DNA from 3 places in the Metabacillus sp. RB-C-LZQ-3-1 genome. Region 2 is predicted to be linked to each of the others. Evidence: riboswitches for the same ligand, from Rfam matches in the RefSeq annotation. Region 2 holds a riboswitch; each other region holds the start of a gene.

Region 1 (8,086 bases), on a different contig from region 2:
CTGTATCACATGTCATCCCATCAAACGGAATATGCTTTAATAAACAGTGTAAGCAAGGTGTTTCATGCGGAATTATGGTAAAAGATAAGCCATAGCTTCCAACACAACCACCATAAATCCATGGAATCGTATGTTTCAATGAAACATCATTGATCAACAACCTTGTTTCAAAATTATCAGTGGCATCTACGATAAGATCCACACCTTCTGCGAATTCTTCAATATTGGCAGATGTCACATCTTCCACAAATGCTTGAACTTCCACTTCTGAATTTATTTTTTTTAGATGAAGCTTTGCCGCAACAGCTTTAGGAATACGATTTTGAGCATCAGCCTCTACATAAAGCTGTTGACGTTGCAAATTACTCCATTCCACATAATCACGATCAACAATCGTTAATTTCCCAATTCCAGCTCGAGCAATCATCTCTGCGTTTGCAGTTCCCAATGCACCTGCACCTACAACCAAGATATGTTTCTTCTGTATTTGCTCTTGACCTTTCTCTCCAATCGGAGAGAATAAGATTTGTCTTGAATAGCGTTCCATTAAGTCGTAATCATTCCTTCTGTTGGACTACTTGCAATTGCATAGTCTTTTTTAGCTATTCTACCAGCTTCATACCCTAATCTGCCAGCTTCAATAGCCAGCTTCATCGCAACAGCCATTTTCACCGGATCCTTAGCAGCTGAAACAGCTGTATTTAAAAGGACACCATCTGCCCCAAGCTCCATAGCCTGTGCAGCATCAGCAGGAGAGCCAATCCCAGCATCGATGATAACAGGAACCTTTGATTGTTCAATAATAAATGATAGATTAAGAGGATTTAATATTCCTTGACCAGAACCAATTGGTGAAGCACCAGGCATAATGGCATGAACACCTAATTCTTCTAATCTTCTTGCCAGCACGACATCGTCTGAAGTATAAGGTAAAACAATAAATCCTTCTTCTAACAGCATTTCGCTCGCTTTTAATGTCTCAACAGGATCTGGAAGTAATGAACGGTCACAACCGATAACCTCTACTTTGATCATGTCACATAATCCTGATGCCTTTGCAAGCTTTGCAATTCTCACAGCCTCTTCAGCTGTTTTTGCGCCAGCCGTATTGGGTAAAAGTGTATATTTAGACACATCCAGCTGCTCTAGAAAATTTGGCTGCGATTCTTCAAAAATATTCATTCGGCGAACGGCAAACGTTAAGATCTCTGCTTCTGACTGAGCAACAGCCTCTTTTTGAATCTCAAAGGACGGGTATTTTCCGGTCCCCAATAATAATCTTGATTGAAATACTTTATCAGCAATTTTTAACATACAATCATCCTCCTCCTACAAAATGAACTAATTCAATTTCATCCCCATGTTGAATCGGTGTTGATTCATATTGATCCTTTAAAATAATTTCCCGGTTATGCTCAACAATGACTAAACGATTTTCTAACTGATAAAAAGCTAATAACTGTTGTACATTCTTAACTTCCTCATTCAACTCAATTAATTCCCCATTAAGCTTTATGCTCATATCATCACCTCACAAATTGTGGTATATTTCGCGTTATGGAAAAAGCGCTCACATAGTTTTCATCCAGCTTTCTCTTTAATATAAGGTCCTTAATCATCGTCCCTGTTTTAGGAGCAAGGAGAATCCCATTTCGATAATGTCCTGTGGCAAACAGGATGTTGTCATCTTCAGGATGCACACCAATATAAGGTTTCCCATCATCTGACTGCGGTCTTAGTCCAGCCCAAGTGCTTAGTAGCTGTGCAGAAGATATGCTCGGCACAAGAGGGGTAATCTTTTCAATTAAAGATTGAATGCCCCCTAGAGACGGTGTCGTGCTCCAATTGTTTTCAACCATTGTTGCACCAACAACAAATCTTCCATCACCTTTAGGAACAATGTAGCAGTGATCATAAAAAATGGTCTTTTCCAAATGCAAATCATTACTTTTTACTGCAAGACATTCTCCTTTAACAGGCTTCATTCCATTAGGTAAACCTAGTTGCTTAAAGAAGTAACCGCTCCAGACGCCATTTGCTATGACTACTTTATTGCAGATATAGTCCTCTTGTGGTGTACAAAGTACATATTCTGTTGCTGATGTTTTTTTGATGGAATGAACAGCAGCATTCTCAATAAAAGTTGCACCAAGTAAACTGGCTGACTTGGTAAAAGCCTCACAAACATGTAAAGGTGAGACATGGCCATCCTCGGGAATATGAAGCGCTCCTTCAATACCGCTTGATATGAACGGTTCGTAATTTAAAACTGTTTCCTTTGTGTGCCATTCCAGTCCCTCATGATGTTGTGCCACTTGTTTTAAAGAAGCTGCTTCTTCTGAAGTAAATGCGATCTTGTACATCCCTTTATCGACTAGTTGAATATGTATCTGTGAAAGTTCAGAAAGCTCTTCTTGCAAACTATGGTATTGTCGTTGACTTTCTTTCGCAAACTGAAAAAAAGCATCATTCTGTTCGAGTTCAGAATTAGCACCAAGCATGCCTGCTGCAGCACTTGTAGCACCAGACCCGCCTTTGTCACGATCCAATACAAGAACAGAAACACCTTCTTTTGCCAATTGGTAGGCAATCGATTGACCAATGATTCCTCCACCAACAATTCCTACGTCATAGTGTTTGCTCATTGTATCTCTCCTCCACTGCTCTCGCTTTTAATTTCATCAACGCTTGCTTTGGGTCGTTACTTCCCATCACATAAGACATGACCGCTACTCCATTAACATTTGTTTGTCTAATTCTTTCAATTGTATCTGGAGTAATACCTCCTATGGCGATAACAGGTATGTTGACGTTGTTACAGATCTTCTCTAGCTGCTCAACACCTCGCGGCAATAGATCTGCCTTAGAGGATGTTTCAAAGATATGCCCGTATAATAAATAATCTGCCCCGTCTCTCTCACTAAGAATGGCTTCCTCTAACGAATGAACAGATCTTCCAATTCTAAATGAAGGACTGAATTTTTTTACTTCCTGAATCGAAAAGCCGTGGCTTGGTAAATGGAGATTAGGGATGTCATGTAAAATTGCAACATCCATTCGATCATTAATCACGAGCTTTTCTTTTGGTATACCTTTGGCCGCTAAAGCTGAAACAAGCCTCATGATCTCTGCAGCTGATTTTGTTTTCTCACGAACATGAATATAATCAACTTCACTGTGTATCATAGACAATCGCTTTATCAGTTCTTCAATACTCTGCTTGCCATCTGTAATGACATGAAATTCCACTTTTATTCACCTAAATTCTTTGACAAATAAAAAAACCACTTTTCCATAGAAAAGTGGTTTTACATACACATATATATATCATGCTGTAATCCACTTCCCTACGCTGGTATGAACCAGATCAGGTTTTAAGGGTCTTAAAGAAGCACTTTAATCTCAGCCCATTTTATAGGGCTCCCCTAGCGGTTATTTGTCAATATTCAGTTATTATCTACTTATTATCATACCAAATGTATGCAAACTTTCAAGAACAATTCTTTCACAAACAGAATTTATACTAGTTCAAGCTCCTGTTTTAGCTCGTTCACATATTCTCGTGACCCAGTCACAATAAGACGGTCTCCAAGTTTAAGATCTGTATCACCATGAGGAACAATGGAATCTTTCCCTCTAAAAATTCTTACGAAAATAATATCACCTGTAAACGGGAAATTACGTAATAAAATATTATCGTATTTTGGATTATTTAAATTAATTTGATAAAGGGTTGTTTCCTGATTCGTTAGAATTCTCATGACACTTGGTGCTTCAATGAGAGCACGGAGTACCGTATTTGTCGATAAAAGTGTTGAAAAGATATCAATTCCTTCATCCTTTAACTTACTTGCTAAATCTGGTGAACCGACACTTGCAATCACTCGATCAACCTGTTCCTCTTTTGCAAACAAGGCAATGTCAGCATTTTTCTGTTCATCACCAGTTGCAACAACGATCATATCTACATCAAATGCATTCTGCTCTTTTAAAGCATCAACCTGAAATTCACTAATTTCCTTGATTTCGAATAGTGATTCCGCTATTTGCTGATCAATTTTATCTTGTTGAATATGATAAACAGTTGTTTCATAAAGGTCATGATTTAATTCTCTTGTAACAGGTAATGTCATTTGATTAGCACCAATAAACGACACCTTAATTTTAGAAGGCCCGCCTTCATTTTTAGGGAAGAGCTTTTTAAAGAAAATTGGTGTCACAATACTAGTAATGACCGCAACTAAAATCAAGGCACCGGACATTTCAGATGTGATGATCTTCATTCTTTCCCCAATTGTTGCTGCTGCAATAACTAAAGATAATGTTGATGTTAAAAGGAATCCTGATGCTAATGTTGTTTTCATATCATACCATTTTTTCAAATATAAAATTGGGACAATTTTAGAAATTAACAGAGCAATAAACAATAAAGGAATTAAAATAAAAATCTTTGGATCTTTAAATAATGCCCATATATCTAAATCGACTCCTACCATCACGAAGAAAATCGGGATAAGAAAACCATACCCAAAGGAATCAAGCTTTTGTACCATTTCTTTATTAGGAGATAGAAGTGATACTAATACCCCTGCTAAAAAGGCTCCAAGAATATTTTCGGCACCAATCGTCTCAGATATTGCCACTAATAAAATGATTAAAGTGAAAACAGCCCGAGTCCCAATTTGAATCGTTCCCTTTGACATCGTTTCGATAAAGGAACGGTTCATAAATGTTTTCCCTAAGAAATAGAGAGCTACACCAGCACCAAATAATACTAATAGCAGCAATGTATTGTTTTCTCCTCCTCCATAAATAGAGGCAAAAACAGCAAGTAAAATCATTGTTACTAAATCTGCAATAACAGCGACTAGCAAAATAATTTGACCAATATTAGATTTCATAATCCCAGCATCTTTTAAGGTTGGGACAACAACACCTAGTGAAATTGTTGAGATAATCAATGTCATTAAGAAGGCATTGTCCATTAATCCGATCCATACAAACATATAGGAAAGGAGTAGTGATAAGGCAAAAATCCCCACAAAAACAATCGTTGATACTAAGAAAGTATTTGGAGCATTTTTACCTGAAGGAAGTTTTTCTTTCTTCTTTCCACTTGCAAATGCTGTAAAGTCGATTTCTAGCCCGCTAAGGAACATAAGAAAGATAAAACCTAGCATTGATAATGTCTCCAGCCACATATCCTGGTGAACAATATCAAAACCGCTTTTTCCAATGAATAATCCGACAATGATCTCAGCCACCACAACAGGCATAAAATTAATCTTTAAACGGTGAAGTAAAATTGGGGTTAAAAATGCTGCGAGTATAACAATAACTAATGAAGTTACAGACGCTCCATGCATTCTATCCCTCCTTTTTTATTTTTTCGTTTGTCTTTGCTAAAACGTATTGTTCATTTTAAAAATCTTTGACTGGAAGGATGAAGGCATTTACGAATAGTAAACGCCTTTAACCTAAGAACTACAACAGTTTAACGAATACCGAAATGTTTACAGTCTTAAATCTATAGTTCATATCATATACAACTTTAATTTTTTATTGTAACAATATGCTCGGGTCAGCTATTAGATTAAATATTGCATAAACAATGTTGCCATTCCAAAATAAATTAAAATACTAATAATATCATTAATGGTTGTAATAAACGGACCTGATGCAACAGCAGGATCTACCTTTAATTTGTGCATAATTAAAGGAATAAATGCTCCAGAAATTGTCGCCACTGTCAGTGTGGCCAAAATAGACATGCCTACTAAAATCCCCAGAAATAAAGTTCCTTTCCAAATAAACACGGTAAGAGCCACAACAATTCCGCATATCGCCCCTGTTATGAGTCCGGTACCAGCTTCCTTTACAATCATTTTGCTTAAACTATGATCCTCTGAATCTCCTAAAGAAATTCTTCTTACAGCAACCGCCAATGCTTGTGTACCGGTATTTCCAGCCATTCCTGCAATTAAAGGAATAAAAACAGCTAAGATGGCTACTTTTTCTAAGGTTTCTTCAAAACGGCCAATTAAACTCGCTGTAAACATTCCAAGGAATAAAAGGATAATTAACCATGGCAGCCTCTTTTTTGCTGCTGAAAAAGGACTTCGATCAGCTGAATCAACATCTGAAACAGCGGCCAATTTTGAATAGTCATCACTCGCCTCTTCATCAATGACGTCAACGATATCATCAACAGTGATGATTCCTAATAGATGATTTTGAAAATCAACAACAGGTAGAGCTAAAAAGTTATAGTCCTTCATTTTTCTTGCTACTTCTTCTTGATCCTCAGCAACACTTACAGAATACACACGCTCGTTCATAATCTCAGAAATCATTATATCTGGTTCACTTATTATAAGATCTCTTAAAGATATAACTCCAACCAGCTTCTCTTCTTCATCAATAACAAACACATAATAAATGGTTTCTGCATTTGGTGCTTCCTGCTTTAATATTTGCATTGCAGAATGTACCGTTTGATGAGCATGAATCGAGATATACTCCGTTGTCATAATACTTCCAGCTGTATATTCTTCATAATGAAGCAATTCCCGGATTTCTTCAGCTGCTTCATTGTCCATGATGGTTAAATAGCTTGCAACCTGATCTTTATTTAATTCATTCAAAACGTCAACAGCATCATCTGCATACATCTGGGCAAGCATCTGAGCAGCAAATGTTGGATCCATTTCAGATAAATATGTTTCATATTGACCATCTTCATCTTCAATGTTCTCAAACACAGCTGCCATTTCTTCTGGAGAAAGATATTGGTATACTGTACTTCGTTGATCAGAATCAAGCTTGATAAATAGACTCGCTTGATCATATGGATGTTGTTCTAAAAATACGGAACGAAATTCATCCATATTTTTATCTGTTAAACTTGTTAGAAGTGCTTCCTCTTCAAGCTCTACTTGTTCTTTCACTTCTGACATAAGTTTTCCTCCTCTCCTTTGGATAAATTATCTATAAAGTGAGACTTTCATCAGTGGAAGGTTTCTTTCATCCCCTACTGATGGGTAGCGAAATTTATCACGCTCAAAACGCCACATCCTGTGGCTTCGCCTGACTTGGCCATCCTGTCCTTCGTCGGATCTTTACGGGCAGTTATCTCCTATTTATCCTCTTTATTTCTCTCAAATCTTTAAATAGGAGTCTGACTGCCCGTTAAGAATGGGGAAAATGGAAAAACTTTCATGATTTCGACAAAAAGTTAAGCATTTCTACATATTGTGCTTTTACTCATAATAACTATAATATTCTATATGTGTTTAATGAATCAATAAGTTGAAGAGTATTTACAAAAATGAAACATATTTGAAAATCGAAAGCGCCTCGTTCAGCTCCGACAAGCATAGGCCACAGTTCAAGCACTTTATATTTTCCTAGCAAATACGTAAACGAAATTGCTTTGATCAAATTAAATTTTCAAAATCGATTCTTTGCAAATCGTTCACAATCCTTTAAGATTGTAAATGATACAATGAAGATGGACCGTTTTTCAAGTTAAAAGATTTTAGAAAGGGATCGACTATGACAAATGATAAATCCCCTCAACAACAAATAGATTATACGTTAATTTTTATATTATTTTTGTTAGCGATTGTCAGTACAATCGCTATTAATAGTGCTGAGACAACCTTACCTGCAACATTACAAAGCATCAATTTTTCGATGAAACAAATTCAATGGTATATCATTGGTTCAGTAGCCATTGTTGTGACAATGCTCATCGATTATGATCGTTTTAGACATTTTGCATGGTATTTATACGGTTTTGGTCTACTGCTATTACTTGGTTTAGAGATTTTACCTGAAGGGATTGTTCAAACAATTAAAGGTGCAACATCCTGGTATAAACTTGGACCATTAGGTAATTTTCAGCCATCAGAATTAATGAAAATTATCATTATTATTGTCTTGAGTAAGGTTGTTGCTGACCACCGCGAGACTTATCCACAAAATACAGTCACAGATGATTTTCTGCTTATAGGAAAAATTGCAGCAGTTGCTGGACCACCTATACTTTTGTTAATTCGTCAACCAGATATGGGAATGACAATGG
Region 2 (8,086 bases):
TTCCGTGAAAGTGGAAAAGAAATTACCAATGTGATCTCAATAGGTGGTGGAGCGAAAAATGATACATGGCTTCAAATTCAAGCAGACGTTTTTAATGCTAAAATCATTAAGCTGAAAAGTGAACAAGGACCTGGTATCGGTGCGGCCATTCTAGCAGCATTTGGAGCAGGCTGGGCGGATTCATTACAAGAAATTGCGGATATCTTCATTCAACCTGATAAAACATATGAGCCAATCCCAGAGAATGTGGAAAAATACCAACAGTTATTTACACTATACAAAGATGTTTACACCCAAACGAAAACTTTAAATGAAGGATTAAAAGCTTTTAGAAAATAAAGTGAAACTCCATCAGCGGTCTTAATTCCCGATGGAAGTTGAACCGTTCAGACCTTCTTGACGGGCAAGGTATCCTCTCATCTACCTTCTTTATAACTTTAGAAGCTTGAGGGGGCTTACTGCCCGTTAGAATGGGATAAATAATCAGGATCAGTTATTTTTTTAGGAAGATGACTGATCCTTTTTATTCTTTATTTGAAAGGTATCAGAGGAATAAATAATGACCATAAGCTGTCCTCCAATCACTTTTGAGCGAATGAGTAAAGGTTGATTATATTCATTTTCAAAAGTGAAATCAGGGCCATACCAACTTACAGTTGCATCTCGGTTTGGAGGAACGTAAGGAACTCTTCTGCTATGTGAGTACCGCTCAAGTATTTTGACACCTGCTTTATCTACCGCATTAAATAGTGTTGATGAAACTTGGCAAATTCCCCCGCCAATACCTTCAGAGAGCTCGCCTCTTACGATAACTGGTGCAGGTAAATAACCTTTTTCAACTGTTCTTTTTCCTACAACAGAATTAAATGAGAAAATCTCTCCAGGAAAAATCACATAATTATTTATTGCCTCTGAGGCTAATTTAATATTGTGAGTTCTCTCCGCATTTCTGCTATTAAAAAAAGTGACATATTGACCAACTATTTTGTTCTTAATAGAAGAAAGGAGCTCACTATCTACCTTCGGATAAAGTGTTTCAGTTGGTATTTCTATAGTTGCGGGACCTTGTGAAAAATAACGAGTATAAAATAGTTCCTTCCATAATTTTTGATTCAATTTATGCCCCATTTTTTCACTAATGATAAGACCATGTTGATCTAATGAAGCGTTTTTAGGTTCTTTGTATACTTCTGATTCTAAAGAATCGGTTAGTTCATTAAATTTTGCTTCATCAATAAAATCTTGTTGAAAAGGAGAAATAGCAATTTCAGAACGATGTAATGATTTTATTTCTTTTCCATTATAGGTTATTGATAAATTATCCGATAATTCAACGGGCTGTGTCATAAGTAATAATAATGTGAGTATTATATACAATGAATTCCCCTCCTTTTTCTACAAAGATTTAGTTTTTCGGTATTTTTTCGAAGAAAGGATCAACCATAACATTCCATGAAGAAAATGGAGAGGTTCTCACTAGTGTAAAGGTATGTTTCACTTTCACTGGGCCGATACCTTTTAAATACATTTTTATATCAGCAGGTATTTCCATCGTAAGAGACATTGGATCCTTCTGTTCAACCTCATCTAATGACCATTGCATCCCTTCAATATCTTGAAAAAACGCAAATGAGTCATCGAGATCAAGCTCGTTAGATAGACTTATCTTTTTACTCAAATCTTTATCACTGTTTTTAACAGTTAAAAGAAATACTTCTAATGATTGTTCAGCTGTAAGTGTTGCTGCATATTCATTAAACTTACCGGCAGCCTTTAAAATCATGATGTGATGTGACAAATCTTGTTTACCTGAACCATGTGTTTTACTTTTTGAAAAATGAATACAAAAATGACCTGGAAAGCCGTTTTGTATGGCTCCTCCTCCATGTGGCATTCCATGCATTGATGCAGGAATAAGACGGTCTTTGACTTGGATAAGGACTGCACGTCTTCTCCAGCTCCAATTACCATTATAGATGGCTTTCATGATAACGGTATCTTCCCTTGTTAGAGGCTGTACATCCGCATGACCACTCCCGGCTCTTCGTTGAACTTCAAATTTCTTTCCGGTTTCAATATCAATAACAGTGAAGGTAGAGTGGCGCGGAATAATTTCTTTTACCTCTTCCCAATTAGGTAGTTCAGGCTGAAAGCTGATGGGATGAAAGGCTGTCTTATATACTGTGGTTCCATATGTATGTTTATATGTAAGTGATAAGAGAAATAAGCTAATAATAAGGGTTTTTTTCAATTTGATTCAACTCCATTGCGATATTCATTACGTATATTTTGTGTAAAATTTCGTATATCATCGCAATTTAATGGAGGAAAAATTAGGAATTCCTATATAAGGGGATTTTCATACGTATTAGATATAATAAACACCTGAAAGCACAAAAGCCTTCTAATTTCTGGTACAATGTCATATACATAGATTTTATTAATTCATCAAGAAATTTTTCCAGATTAGGAGAATGCTCTATGCTACAATCCATTAACCGACAGCTTGAGAAGTGGATGCCAATTATTACACCATTAAGTGTATTAACAGGCGTGTTGCTTGCTGACAAGCTGTTGGCTTTTACATTTCTTATTCCGTGGTTTTTTGCATTTATGACATTAACAGGTAGTCTTGGTTCAAATTTTTCTTCCCTAAAAGGAGTCATAAAAAAACCGCTCCCATTATTTATAATCATTTTGTTGTTGCATTTAGTTATGCCCTCGGTTGCTTGGTTAGTAGGTCAAAGCTTTTATCCGGATGATCATTTAACCATTACAGGGTTTGTTCTAGCTGCCGTTATTCCTACAGGTGTTACAAGCTTTATTTGGGTGACGATTTATAAAGGAAATATTGCGCTTGCTTTATCTATTATCTTATTCGATACAATCTTATCACCTTTTTTAGTCCCGTTTTCTTTATCGCTTTTTGTTGGTCAAAATGTAGAAATCAATGTTCTGGACATTATGTCTGGATTATTCTTTATGGTTGTCATTCCTTCACTTTTAGGTATGGTGACAAATCATTTCACAAAAGAAAAAAGTGTAAAAGCAGGCAAAGTTTTAGCCCCGTTTTCAAAGCTTTCTCTTGCTTTGGTTGTCATGATAAATGGAGCGGTTATCTCTCCTTACATCAAGGAGTTTAATGTGAAATTGTTAACAATTGGCTTAATAGTCTTTTTCCTAGCATGCATTGGATATGTAATTGCATGGGGAATAGGTATTTTGCTAAAGAGGGACAGAGAAACACAAGTTGTAATGCTGTTTACAGGTGGTATGCGTAATATAAGTGCAGGTGCAGTTATTGCTGTTCAATATTTCCCGCCAGCTGTCGCGGTGCCTGTTGTATTAGGGATGTTATTTCAACAAATATTAGCTTCATTATTTGGCTTTTTGTTTCACCTTTTTGATCAAAAGCAGATGGTAAAAGATCAAATTTCTGCCACACAATAACAATATAACGTTGCCAAATGAACCAGATTATGATAAAAATAATGATAATCCAATTATTTCATAACTTAATAGATTCACCACTAGGGGAGCTGTTAAAGCTGAGAGAGGTTTGTACCTTGACCCTTATTACCTGATCTAGATAATACTAGCGGAGGGAAGCGGTGTTTGAATACATATTTTGGTTAAATTTAGCGCAATTGATTTGCTATCGATTTGGACCAATTATTTATGGAATTTAAACCACTTCTCTTTGTAGAAGTGGTTTTTTTATTTTGAAAAACTGTGAAGGAGGAGAGGGAGCTTGGCAAAAACGATCACCCATCTAGTTGAATCTGTTCATGAGCGGGAAGAAGAGTTAATTTCCTTAGTAAATAAACTAATTGAATTTAAAACACCTGCACCGCCAGCTAGAAATACAAAAGAAGCTCAACAGTTCATTGCGGATTTTTTAAACCAAAAAGGTTTCTCAATTGATATGTGGGATGTATATCCGAATGATCCAAATGTTGTTGCAGTTAAGAAAGGAAAGCAGAGTTCCTCTTACAAAAGCTTAATTATTAACGGTCATATTGATGTGGCTGAGGTACATGAGGATGAAAAGTGGGAAACAAACCCTTTTGTACCTATTGTAAAGGATCGAATGATTGTTGGCCGCGGTGCTGCAGACATGAAGGGCGGTTTAGCAGGTGCTCTGTTTGCCATTCAACTTTTACATGAGGAAGGAATTGATCTACCAGGTGATTTGATCTTCCAATCTGTAATTGGAGAGGAAGTAGGAGAAGCAGGAACATTAGAATGCTGTAACAGAGGATATAAAGCTGATTTTGCAGTTGTTGTGGATACAAGTGATTTACATATTCAAGGCCAAGGTGGCGTCATTACAGGATGGATAACTGTGAAAAGCTCACAAACCTATCATGACGCAACTAGACGCCAAATGATTCATGCAGGAGGCAATCTATACGCAGCAAGTGCAATCGAGAAAATGATAAAGATTGTCCAAGGACTTCAGGACCTTGAACGCCATTGGGCTGTGACCAAAAGCTATCCGGGCTTTTTACCTGGAACAAATACGATTAATCCGGCTGTTATTGAAGGTGGACGACATGCTGCCTTTATCGCAGATGAATGCAGGTTATGGATCACTGTTCACTATTATCCCAATGAAACACATGAAGAGATCATTCAAGAAATTGAAGAGCATATATTACATGTTGCAAATGCTGATCCATGGCTTCGAGAGCATCCCCCAATCTTTGAATGGGGCGGGAAGTCGATGATTGTCGATAAAGGAGAGATTTTCCCTTCCTTAGAAGTGGACCCTAACCACCCAGCAGTTAAGTTATTAGCTGCTACCCATGAGTCGATTATACAAAAGCAAGCAATTGTGGATGTATCTCCAACTGTTACAGATGGAGGCTGGTTGGCTGATGCTGGGATCCCAACAGTTATATATGGACCTGGAAAATTGCAGCACGCACACTCAGTTAATGAACAGCTATCAATTGATGAATTAATTCAATTCACAAAATCAATCTTATTGTTTATTTATGATTGGAGTCATACAGTAAATGAGGTTAGGAGGATGTCCTAAATGAAATTCAGTCAAAGGCTTTATGAAAAAGTACTTCCTATTTGGGAGAAGAATCATGCCCATCCGTTTGTGCAAGGTATGGGAGATGGAACACTTGCAAAAGAAAAGTTTCGTTTTTATATGATTCAGGATTATTTATATTTAATAGACTATGCAAAAGTGTTTGCATTAGGTGCGGTAAAAGCAACAGATGTAAATACAATGGGCCGATTTGCTGCTTTACTGCATTCGACATTAAATGAAGAAATGGAGCTTCATCGTCAATATGCGAAACGATTTGACATAACAACTCAAGAATTAGAGGAAGCGAAGCCTTCTCCGACAACACTTGCTTATACGCATTATATGTTGCATGTAAGCCAAAATGGGACACTTGCGGAGTTGGTTGCTGCTTTGCTGCCATGTATGTGGAGCTACTGGGAAATAGGGAAGGACTTATCTAAAAAGGTAGGCGCAAGTGAACATGAATTTTACGGAGAGTGGATTACAATGTACTCATCAGCTGAATTCGGTCAACTTGCCACCTGGTGTATTGACTTAATGGATGACCTTGCAGAAGGAAAACCAGAACAGGAGCTAAATAAATTAGAAGAAATCTTCCTTAATACAACAAGATTTGAGTATATGTTCTGGGATATGGCTTACCATGAAGTGATGTGGCCAACAAATGACTAATACCATACTCAAATTAAAAGATATCAGTTTTCACTATGATCATAATACAGTGCAAAAGCCAATTCTTAAAAAGCTGAATTTGGATCTTTTTGAAGGTGAATTTATCAGTTTTTTGGGACCAAGCGGATCAGGGAAAAGTACATTGTTTAAGTTAATTACAGGATTGGAGCAACCAACTGAAGGTGAGATTTATTTGCGAAATCAGCTTGTGATCAACAGGTTAGGATATGTGGGATATATGCCTCAACAAGACTTACTATTACCCTGGCGAACAATAGTAGAAAATGCAGCCCTGCCCTTAGAGATAAAAGGAATGAAAAAACGTGAAGCTTATAAAAAAGTCGTGACTCTTATAGAAGAGTTTGGTCTAAAAGGTGTTGAAAATTGTTTTCCTAGTGAACTATCAGGGGGGATGAGGCAGCGTGTCTCCTTTTTAAGAACCATTTTAAGCGGATCCAACATTCTTTTGCTGGATGAGCCGTTTAGCGCATTAGATGCAATCACGAAATTATCCTTACAAGAGTGGCTATTAGCCCAATGGCAAAAGCGTAAGGAAACGATTCTCTTTATTACTCATGATGTGAATGAGGCATTATTTTTATCAGATCGCATTTTTGTGTTTACAGAAGCACCTACCTCGAAATTGAAAGAACTTCATGTTCCGTTAACTCGACCGAGACATGTAAGAGATTTAAATCATCCTGATATTCTGCAATTAAAAGATGAGCTTTTAGATGAATTGCGAGTGAGGCCAAGTTTATGAATCTAGTAAATAAATACGGAGCCTCGGTTTGTTTGATGATATGTTTTCTGATTGTTTGGGAAGTAGGAGCAAGAATCCTAGATATGGGTTTTATACTTCCTGCACCAACAGATGTGGTCGTAAAAATTTGGCTTTTAAAGGAATCTTTATTTTTGGAGCATTTACCAGCTACATTTCTTATTATGATCATTGGGTTAAGTTTATCGATTGTCTTTGGTGTAGGGTTAGCTATATGCATGAGTGTCAGTAAAACGGTTGAGAAAACATTTTACCCGCTTATTATTTCATCTCAGACCATTCCGGTTATCGCACTCGCTCCTATTTTTGTCCTTTGGTTTGGGTACACGATCTGGAGTAAGGTCATTGTGACAGTGCTTATTACGTTTTTTCCGATTACGGTGAACACCTATGATGGACTTAATGCAACGAGTAAGGAATATAAGGATCTGCTAAAGACGATGGGAGCAAGTAAAAAAGACATTTTCCTTAAACTTCAAGTTCCCGGATGTGCTCCATATTTTTTATCGGGATTAAAGGTTGCTGTAACTTTAAGTGTAATCGGGGCTGCTATTGGTGAGTGGATTGGTGCACAATCTGGTTTAGGGTATTTTAGTAGAAGAATGATGACTCAATTTGATGGAGCTGGTGTTTTTGCGCCAATCGTTATTTTATCATTAGTTGGCATTGGGCTATTTATTATTGTAAGAATTTTAGAAAATAACATATTAAAATGGAGGAAAATAGATTGAAAAAGGTCATTTTATTGTTTATAAGTTTCTGTTTAGCTATTCTTTCAGCATGTGCGGGTACAAGTAATACTGCATCTGAAACAAGAAATCAAGAGGGATCGGAAGAATTAAAGGATATAAGCATTATGCTAGATTGGTATCCTAATGCTGTTCATAGCTTTTTATACATTGCAAAAGAAAAAGGGTATTTTGAAGAAGAAGGTTTAAATGTTGATATTCAATTCCCTGCGAATCCAACTGACCCAATTAATTTAGCTGCAGCAGGGAAGATTACCTTAGGTATTTCATATCAGCCGGATGTAATAATCGCCCGTGCAAACCAAGATGTGAAGATTAAATCAGTAGGTGCTATTGTACGATCCCCTTTAAACCGTGTGATTTATTTAGAGGATAGTGATATTCAAACTCCGAAAGATTTAGAAGGAAAAACAGTTGGGTTTCCTGGAATCCCTTTAAATGAATCACTTATTCAGTCAATGGTAAAAGCAGACGGAGGTAACCCAGAAAAGGTAAAAATGGTTGACGTTGGATTTGAGTTAGGCTCATCTATTGTAAGTAAAAAAGTAGATGCTGTAATCGGTGCGTATATTAATCATGAGGTTCCAGTCCTTGCACATGAAGGTCATAAAACTAAGAACATCAATCCAACAGAATATGGAGTACCAAATTACTATGAGCTTGTTGCGGTTACAAGTGACCAAACATGGAAAAAAGAACAAGAATCCATTGAGGCTTTTTGGCGTGCTGCAACAAAAGGATATGAATTTACTGCAAAAAATCCGGAAGAAGCTTTACAGATTTTATTAAACAATCAAGATGAATCAAACTTTCCGTTAGTAGAAGAAGTAGAGGTTC
Region 3 (8,086 bases), on a different contig from region 2:
GTCGGCCGCATTTATTACTAGTTTAGTAGTAGCGGGAAGTTTATTTGCGGTTCCAGTTGGAGCAGCACCTAATACAGCAATTCCTGCTGTTGAAAAAGCTTTATCAGTTGAAATCGAGGAAGCAACCATCTTTGAATTGCAACATGAGATGCAAAAAGGGGCTCTCACATCCGAGGAGTTGGTTCAATACTATTTGGACCGAATTGATGAATACGATGATTCTATCAACTCTATCATTACAATTGATGATGATGTTCTTTCAGAGGCAAAGCAACTTGATGTGGAACGAAAGACAGGAAAAGTCCGTGGTAGTTTACATGGAATTCCCGTTATTTTAAAAGATAACTATGATACATACGATATGCCTACTACAGCTGGATCATTATCTCTTGAAGGGTCAATTCCTTTAGACGATGCTTTTCAAACTCAGAAGTTAAGAGAAGAAGGGGCCATCATTTTAGGAAAAGCCAATCTTCATGAATTTGCTTTTGGCTTTCAGACCTACAGTTCTTTAGGTGGACAAACGTATAATCCATATGATTTAACAAAATATCCCGGTGGCTCTAGTGGAGGAACGGCAGCTGCGGTAGCTTCTAATTTTGCAACGGTCGGACTTGGGACAGATACGGGTGGGTCAATTAGGATTCCTTCTTCATTTAATAACCTTGTTGGAATTCGCCCAACAATGGGGCTAGCTAGCCGTGATGGCATCATTCCACTTGCGCTAACACAGGATGTTGGTGGACCAATAGCTCGTACTGTTGAAGATGCAGCTGTTGTTCTCGATGCCATTGCTGGTTATGATCCAGCTGATCCTGTTACAGAAGAAAGCATTGGAAAGGTTCCTAAAACCTATACACATTATCTTAAGAAAAATGGGTTAAAGAATGCTAAAATCGGGGTTGTTCGAGATCTATTTGGAAATGACCTGCAAGTAATTAAAGCGATGGACCAGGCCATTGCAGACATGGAAAAACTTGGTGCTGAAGTATATGAGGTGACAATCCCAAATCTTAATGAAATTCTTGCCTACCCAAGTTTAAGCTCGTATGAATTTAAGTCTCAATTGAATGATTATCTAGCATCACTTGGACCTGATGCACCTGTGAAATCACTGACCGATATTATTAATAGCGGAAAATATCACCCAAGTTTGAAAAACTCATTAATCTCAAGGGATAATATGGGACCATTAGAGACGAATGAGGAGTATCTTGATATCATGGCGAATCGTCCAAAGCTTGCAAAGGAAAGCTTAATGACAACCTTCAATGAACATGACCTTGATGCACTAGTTTACCCTACATCAAATGCATTGCCAGCAACTGTAGGTGGAGGACAAGGTGCAGGTAATGCGAATCGATTAAGTCCGTTCTCTGGATTCCCGGCTATGTCGGTCCCAGTTGGATTTAGTGATGATGGGTTACCAATTGGAATGGAGCTGCTAGGTAAAGAGTTTGATGAACCAACTTTAATTAAGTTAGCTTACTCTTATCAAGAAGGAACGAACCATCGAGAAGCACCTGTGTTGCAATAGATTAATAGAAGTAAGCCAATCATTTACGGATGATTGGCTTTTTAGTTTGCTGTTCAATATGCAAAGCCAAGGTCACACATATGGGGATTACTGTATATGGTATAATCAAAGTAACTTAATATTAAAAAAATTTAAACTTGGTGATATCATTATGATAGATTTTCTCTCTAGTTTTCTCCTAATTTCTAGTTGGCTTTTATTTGCTATAAGTGCATATCTGTTGTTCTGGGCAATAATAATGCCTATTTTGGGGTTTATTCCTTTTTGTTTAGTTTTAAGTGCTGGCTTTTTATGTTTTTCTTGTTCTAAAAAACTTGATAGTAGATCGAAAACTACGTGATTTTTAACTCAAAATATAACAACAAATCCCTTGAGTATTATTCTTAAAAAACGGTTAATTTATTTTAATGACAATTAATCTTCTATTACTGAACAAACAGGAGTGTTTCTACATTTAAGCTAGTTCATTTGTCTTATCTAAGGAAAGCTTAGTTATAAACATTCAATAAAAAGGTTGGTTGCTAGTACCAACCTGATAAATTACTCAATAATTGTAATCTCCATTTTGCTGTCCACTTTCGGTAGATAATGAAACTCCCATCGTTTGCAATGATTTTTTTGCTTGATTTAAATAGGATTCTGCTTGTTCTTGCCATTTGATAATTACTTTCATAAACAGCTTATATTCAGGGCTTGCATTTTCCTCCATCGTTTTTAAACCATCACGTACTTTTTTATCTTGATTTTCAGCATTTTTTATACAAGCTGCTAGTGTTTCTACAATGGATTGTTGTTGCTCTCCATTAACAAGTCTCTGTGATGAACCTACTGCAGTAACGCGATGATAGGAAGCAGGAACTAGATGATCATGCATTTCGCGATTCCCTTTTAAATCTTTGGTTTCTGGTATATGGAAAAGTTCAGAGCTCATAGCACAAACCATTTCTTCAGCGTATAAACTTTGGTTTAATAAATGTAAAAGATGTCCCCAGTTGTTCACTCGATAATAATAATATGGATACAAAAAAACAACTCCTTTTTCAGTAAATTTGAACCCCTATCTTTATAGTTATGATTTAGTATCGAAATTAATGAAAGTATATAATCCAGGGCGGTAAGACTTTCTCCTTACTAAGCCAGCAATATAGTTAAACTTTAATAGATAAAAAGTTCCTGCGAATATGAATGAACATTAAAAAAACGGAAATAAAGGAGTGGCACAATTGAAGAACATTTATATTATCAGGCATTGTGAAGCTGTAGGGCAGCCGCCCGAATCACCACTTACGGAAAGAGGTTTAAAACAATCCAATGATTTAGCTGATTTTTTTGATAATATTACAGTTGATCGCATCATTTCAAGTCCGTATAAGCGTGCTATTCAAACAATACAACCACTTGCAAATCAGTTAAATATTGAGATAGAAATAGATAGCCTATTAAAAGAACGTGTACTCAGCACTAACCAACTTTCGGATTGGTTTGAGAAATTAAAACAAACATTTGAGGATTTTCATATAAAGTTTGAAGGTGGAGAGTCCAGCAAAGAGGCGCTAAAACGAATAGTAGAAGTTGTTGATAACGTTTTGAAAAGTGAATTTGAAAATACCATCATTGTGACACATGGAAATGTAATGTCTTTACTATTAAACCATTATAATAAGGAATTTGGTTTTGCTGAATGGTCCAGTCTTAGTAACCCTGACATATATCTTTTAAAATCTGATGGCAATGAAATCACTTTTGAACGATTATGGAGCTAACACTTAAAAAGTTTTGTAAAGGGGTCTGACTTAATGAACTGCTGCAGTCCTCATACAATAGTGGGTGAGACCAATTTTCTTTAAATTCTATTATTTGTAGCATTAAACTTCACTTAATCTTTCTTTAGAGCTTCAAGTTTAATGACTTATCTCTTGTTTTTTATACGAAAATTAAGTAAACTACCTTTAAAATATTAATATCTTTCGGGGGCTGGTGGAAACTGGCTGAGATTGCAACTATTCCGTTGCTGACCGTTTTAACCTGTTGGATAATGCCAGCGTAGGGAATGTGAGTAGTGAAACTATGAGCACTTTGCGCTTGCAAAGTGCTCTTTTTATTTTTCTAAAAAATACATAGCAAATTGAGTACATCCCTTACGTTCAACTAAGAATGATATCAAGAAAGAGGGTATGACGAATTGAGACAAGAAATCGTAGATCGTGTTCTGCATTTTATTAAAGCTAAGGATTCTTCTGAAGAAGCCTTTAATGATCTAGCATTACAATTATTTCGTTACCAATACACAAATAACACACCATTTCAAATGTATTGTCGTCAAAAAGGAAAAACACCTAGAATGGTTAGAAATTGGAAGGATATCCCTGCAGTACCCATTAATGCATTTAAGGAGCTCACCTTAAGCTGTGAGGACCCTGAACAATCAGAGGATGTGTATATGACTAGCGGAACAACGAAAGGCATTAGAGGGAAGCATTACCATCCAACATTAGAGGTTTACAATCAATCGATGTTAAAAAACTTTAAGGACCGTTTTATGAAGGGGCATGATCGAATAAAAATGGGTATCCTCTTTCCAACTGAAGAGGAAATGCCGAATTCATCTCTATCACATTATCTAGCATTAGCATTTAAAGAATATGGGACAAGTGATAGTCAATACTTTGTCAATGATCAAGGCTTGCAAGTTGAGGAATTATTGTTTGCATTAGAACAAGCTGAAAAATCAGGTCAACCATTTGCCCTCCTCGGTGCATCTTTTAGCTTTGTTCACTTGTTTGATGAATTACAAGCAAGGGGAAGATCATTCCGCCTTCCATCAGGAAGTAGAATTCTAGATACCGGCGGCTTTAAGAATAAATCAAAAGAGCTTGATTTAGAGACGTTTTATACTCAACTTTCAACATTACTAGGGGTTGAAAAGTCAGATTGTATCAATATGTATGGAATGACTGAACTTAGTACGCAATTTTATGATAACGGAAATAGCATGGTTCCATCAGTAAAATCAGGTCCACATTGGATTCGTACAAGAGTGATCAATCCATTAACAGGGGAAGACGTTGCCAAAGGAGAAAAAGGTGTCCTTGTTCATTGTGACTTGGCAAACTTCAATTCAGTTACAACCATTTTAACTGAAGATCTTGGAGTGGAGAAAGAGGAAGGCTTTTTATTATTAGGTCGAGTACAAGGAGCAGAGGCAAAAGGATGCTCAATTGCTGTAGATGAGTTTATAAGGGCTGCAAAGGGGCCCATTCAATGAACGAAATAGCAGGCTATCTTCCTAGCTCCCTCGGGGGAGAAGTAGAATATAAAACGTTAACTTTTGAATCTGATACTGGAAGGTTAGACGTTCAGGTTCCTCTATTATCACAACAACAACTCGATGAAGTGATAGAAGGAGTTAAAGAGTCATCTGTTTCAGTGCTTAAGTCAATGACAGTAACACAAATAATAGAAATAATTGATAAGGTTATTGAGCAGCTTCTAGATCGCTCTAATCCCTATCGTCAAAAAGCCGAAGAGCTCCTGCCAATTGTCACAGGATATGACAAGGAATTAATTAGAATCGGATTAACAAACTATTTAAAAACATTTCGCAAACAGAATTTGCAGCGTTTTATCGTAGAGGATTTTGGTAATCCATTGCTATTAGACGATTTTCAGCCGAGAACGAAAAGAGGGTTCTCTAAGGCTGTGGGGGCAAATGTAACAGTTCAAGTCTGGGCTGGGAATGTTCCTGCGCTTCCGCTTTGGAGCTTCATTTCAAGTCTGATCGTTAAATCAGGCACCATTGGCAAACTACCCAGTGCGGAACCCTTATTTGCAGGCTGGTTTGCTAAGATGATTGTCGAAGTAGAGCCAAGACTTGCCGATTGCTTAGCAGTCATTTGGTGGAAGGGCGGTGACGAGGAAAAGGAGCGACGTATTTTTCAACAAGCAGATATTGTGCTTGCTTATGGTGGAAATCAAGCACTGGAATCAATCAAAAGCCGTATTCCAATTACCACACGCTTCCTGCCATTTGGTCACAAAATTAGCTTTGGTATTGTTTCAAGGGTTAGTCTCGACTCTCGTAAAGTATGGAAAACGGTTCGGGATGCCGCGTATGATGTGATTCGATATGATCAACAGGGTTGTTACTCCCCACATGTGTTTTATGTGCAAAAAGGCGGGAATGTAGAACCGAGAGAGTTTGCTAGATATTTAGCGCATGAATTAGAAAGCTTTGCAAAGAGGTATCCGCGCAGAAGTCTTTCAATAGAAGAAGCAGCAACTCTTGCCGAATGGAGACAGAAGGAAGAGTTTAATTTATTTACGAACCAGGATAAAGAAATCCTTGGAGAACAACATAATGCCTGGGCGGTTGTTTTTGATCGGGACGATCGGGAATTAACACCAAGTTGTTTAAACCGTGTCATCAGAGTTGTTGAGGTGGACGAGTTATTTGATATCTTGCCATACATTGAGACTTCCCGATCATATTTACAAACCGTTGGGATCGCAGCTTCACCAGAGGAGCTCTTTCAAATCTCTGACTTATTAGGAAGTGCGGGTGTAACACGGATAACAGGTCTTGGAAATATGACATCTCCAGAAGCAGCGTGGCATCATGATGGGCGTTTTAATTTACTAGATTTAGTGAATATGGTTGATCTTGAACACCATGCAGAGGAATATGCAGAAGATCTTGCTTCTTATGTAGATTAGGAGATGACAGCATGAGTTTTTTAAAGATGGACAACGTAACCTATAGTTATGAAAATGAAAAAACAATTATTAATCAAACAACTTTGGAGATAAAAAAAGGAGAATTTCATAGTTTATTAGGTCGAAGCGGGTGTGGGAAAACAACATTATTAAAAATAGCATCAGGGCTTCTGCAACCAAACAAGGGAGCCGTTTATTTAGGAAATAAGAAAATCATTAAACCTTCTGCTGAAATTGGTTTTGTTTTTCAAGCTCCGACACTTTTGGAGTGGAAAACAGTCATTGATAATGTACTGTTGCCAATTTCACTAAAAAGAAAACCGACCAAACAAGACCGTGAAAGAGCAGCGACCTTATTGAGGATGATGAGGCTACCTGATTATGATCATTATTATCCATCAGAACTATCAGGAGGACAGCAGAGTAGAGTTGCGATTGCACGTGCGTTGATTCATCATCCTTCGATGTTATTTTTAGATGAGCCTTTTGCAGCATTAGATGCCATAACTAGGGAAGACTTGCAGGACGATTTACTAGCACTTTGTCAGGATCAAAAGATGACGGTGTTATTTATTACTCATGATATTGCTGAAGCAGTCTATTTATCGGATCATGTTGCAGTCATGGAGTCCGGAGAAATTACATTTGAATTAACTGTGTCACTACCGAAGCCGCGGAAAGCGTCTGATCGGTACAGCTTTTTGTTTAATGAGCATTGCTTAAAGGTAAGAAATGCCATGAATGGAGGGAAAGGATGAAACATTTCAGACTTTATTCATTTTTACTGTTCCTTTTCCTCATGATCATATGGGAGCTTGTCGCAGGTACGATGTCAGAGCTTATTTTACCGGCTCCTTCAGTGGTCTTGTCTGTTCTATGGGATGGAATAGTATCTGGTTATCTCTTGCCACATCTTTATCGTACATCTTTAGAGGTTATTCTAGGACTTTTCTTTGGAAGTCTATTAGGTTTAATCGCGGGTATTATCATGGGGGAAATACAATTCTTAAGAAAAATTCTTCTTCCATATGTCATTGCAAGTCAGGCTGTACCAAAGTTGGCGCTGGCACCGTTATTTATTTTATGGTTTGGCTTTGGGATGACATCTAAAGTCGTTATCACGGCGCTTATATGCTTTTTTCCACTGCTAGAAAACACGATTACGTCTATTCAACAAACAGATCCAAATAAAAAAGAACTATTTCGTGTTTTACATGCAACGAGATGGCAAACATTACTTCATCTTAAACTTCCGTCAGGCTTACCCAGTATTTTAGCCGGATTTCGTGTCGCGGTTGTATTAGCGGTTGTTGGAGCAGTTGTTGGTGAATTTATTGGAGGCAGTGAGGGACTAGGAGCAATGATTATTGCTTCACAAGGGATGATGGATACACCTCTGATGTTTGCGGTTCTAGTATTACTTACACTTTTAGGGATGGTTCTCTATGAAGCAGCCCGGTTACTGGAAAGATGGCTTTTAAAGCCAAAAAAGAAGGAGAAAAAGAACAGAATATGAAGAAAATTATGATGGTTTTTATCTTAACATTCGTCACGGTCTTAACAGCATGTAACCAAGGTTCAAATGAAACAACACAGGATAATCCAAAGGCAAAAGAGGAAACACTGGAATCGATTCGAGTCGCAAGCTGGAGCAAACCAATTTCAGAACAAACCAATCTGCTTGTAGAGGAGGAAAAAGGGTTTTTTAAAGAACAAGGGTTAAACATGACCTTTATTCCTGGTGCAGGTGGTGGAGATGCTATTAAAAATATTCTATCTGGTCAAGCTGACATTGCTTTTACTGATCCAGGTTCATTATTTTTCGCCTTAGATCAA

Evidence for each region. Region 2 has a riboswitch for thiamine pyrophosphate ahead of AC4GZ8_RS11545 (acetylornithine deacetylase). Riboswitches for the same ligand answer to the same signal wherever they lie in the genome.
Region 1: it holds a riboswitch for thiamine pyrophosphate, as region 2 does, so the genes downstream of both, tenI (thiazole tautomerase TenI) here and AC4GZ8_RS11545 (acetylornithine deacetylase) in region 2, are expected to answer to the same signal.
Region 3: it holds a riboswitch for thiamine pyrophosphate, as region 2 does, so the genes downstream of both, AC4GZ8_RS21360 (LuxE/PaaK family acyltransferase) here and AC4GZ8_RS11545 (acetylornithine deacetylase) in region 2, are expected to answer to the same signal.

What each region holds. Positions count from the first base shown of each region.
Region 1 is NZ_JBZFLI010000027.1:36,293-44,378, forward strand. Features, by position in the region: gene AC4GZ8_RS24305 (thiazole biosynthesis adenylyltransferase ThiF) at 1-547, opposite strand, end outside; gene AC4GZ8_RS24310 (thiazole synthase) at 547-1,314, opposite strand; gene thiS (sulfur carrier protein ThiS) at 1,319-1,522, opposite strand; gene thiO (glycine oxidase ThiO) at 1,527-2,645, opposite strand; gene tenI (thiazole tautomerase TenI) at 2,629-3,249, opposite strand; TPP riboswitch at 3,328-3,437, opposite strand; gene AC4GZ8_RS24330 (monovalent cation:proton antiporter family protein) at 3,519-5,366, opposite strand; gene mgtE (magnesium transporter) at 5,589-6,956, opposite strand; gene AC4GZ8_RS24340 (FtsW/RodA/SpoVE family cell cycle protein) at 7,555-8,086, shown strand, end outside.
Region 2 is NZ_JBZFLI010000006.1:95,113-103,198, forward strand. Features, by position in the region: gene xylB (xylulokinase) at 1-339, shown strand, start outside; gene AC4GZ8_RS11530 (VanW family protein) at 502-1,347, opposite strand; gene AC4GZ8_RS11535 (hypothetical protein) at 1,406-2,251, opposite strand; gene AC4GZ8_RS11540 (bile acid:sodium symporter family protein) at 2,482-3,450, shown strand; TPP riboswitch at 3,523-3,624, shown strand; gene AC4GZ8_RS11545 (acetylornithine deacetylase) at 3,752-5,044, shown strand; gene tenA (thiaminase II) at 5,045-5,719, shown strand; gene AC4GZ8_RS11555 (ABC transporter ATP-binding protein) at 5,712-6,482, shown strand; gene AC4GZ8_RS11560 (ABC transporter permease) at 6,479-7,231, shown strand; gene AC4GZ8_RS11565 (ABC transporter substrate-binding protein) at 7,213-8,086, shown strand, end outside.
Region 3 is NZ_JBZFLI010000018.1:18,228-26,313, forward strand. Features, by position in the region: gene AC4GZ8_RS21345 (amidase) at 1-1,537, shown strand, start outside; gene AC4GZ8_RS21350 (hypothetical protein) at 2,082-2,561, opposite strand; gene AC4GZ8_RS21355 (histidine phosphatase family protein) at 2,752-3,300, shown strand; TPP riboswitch at 3,495-3,604, shown strand; gene AC4GZ8_RS21360 (LuxE/PaaK family acyltransferase) at 3,720-4,802, shown strand; gene AC4GZ8_RS21365 (acyl-CoA reductase) at 4,799-6,250, shown strand; gene AC4GZ8_RS21370 (ABC transporter ATP-binding protein) at 6,262-7,008, shown strand; gene AC4GZ8_RS21375 (ABC transporter permease) at 7,005-7,766, shown strand; gene AC4GZ8_RS21380 (ABC transporter substrate-binding protein) at 7,763-8,086, shown strand, end outside.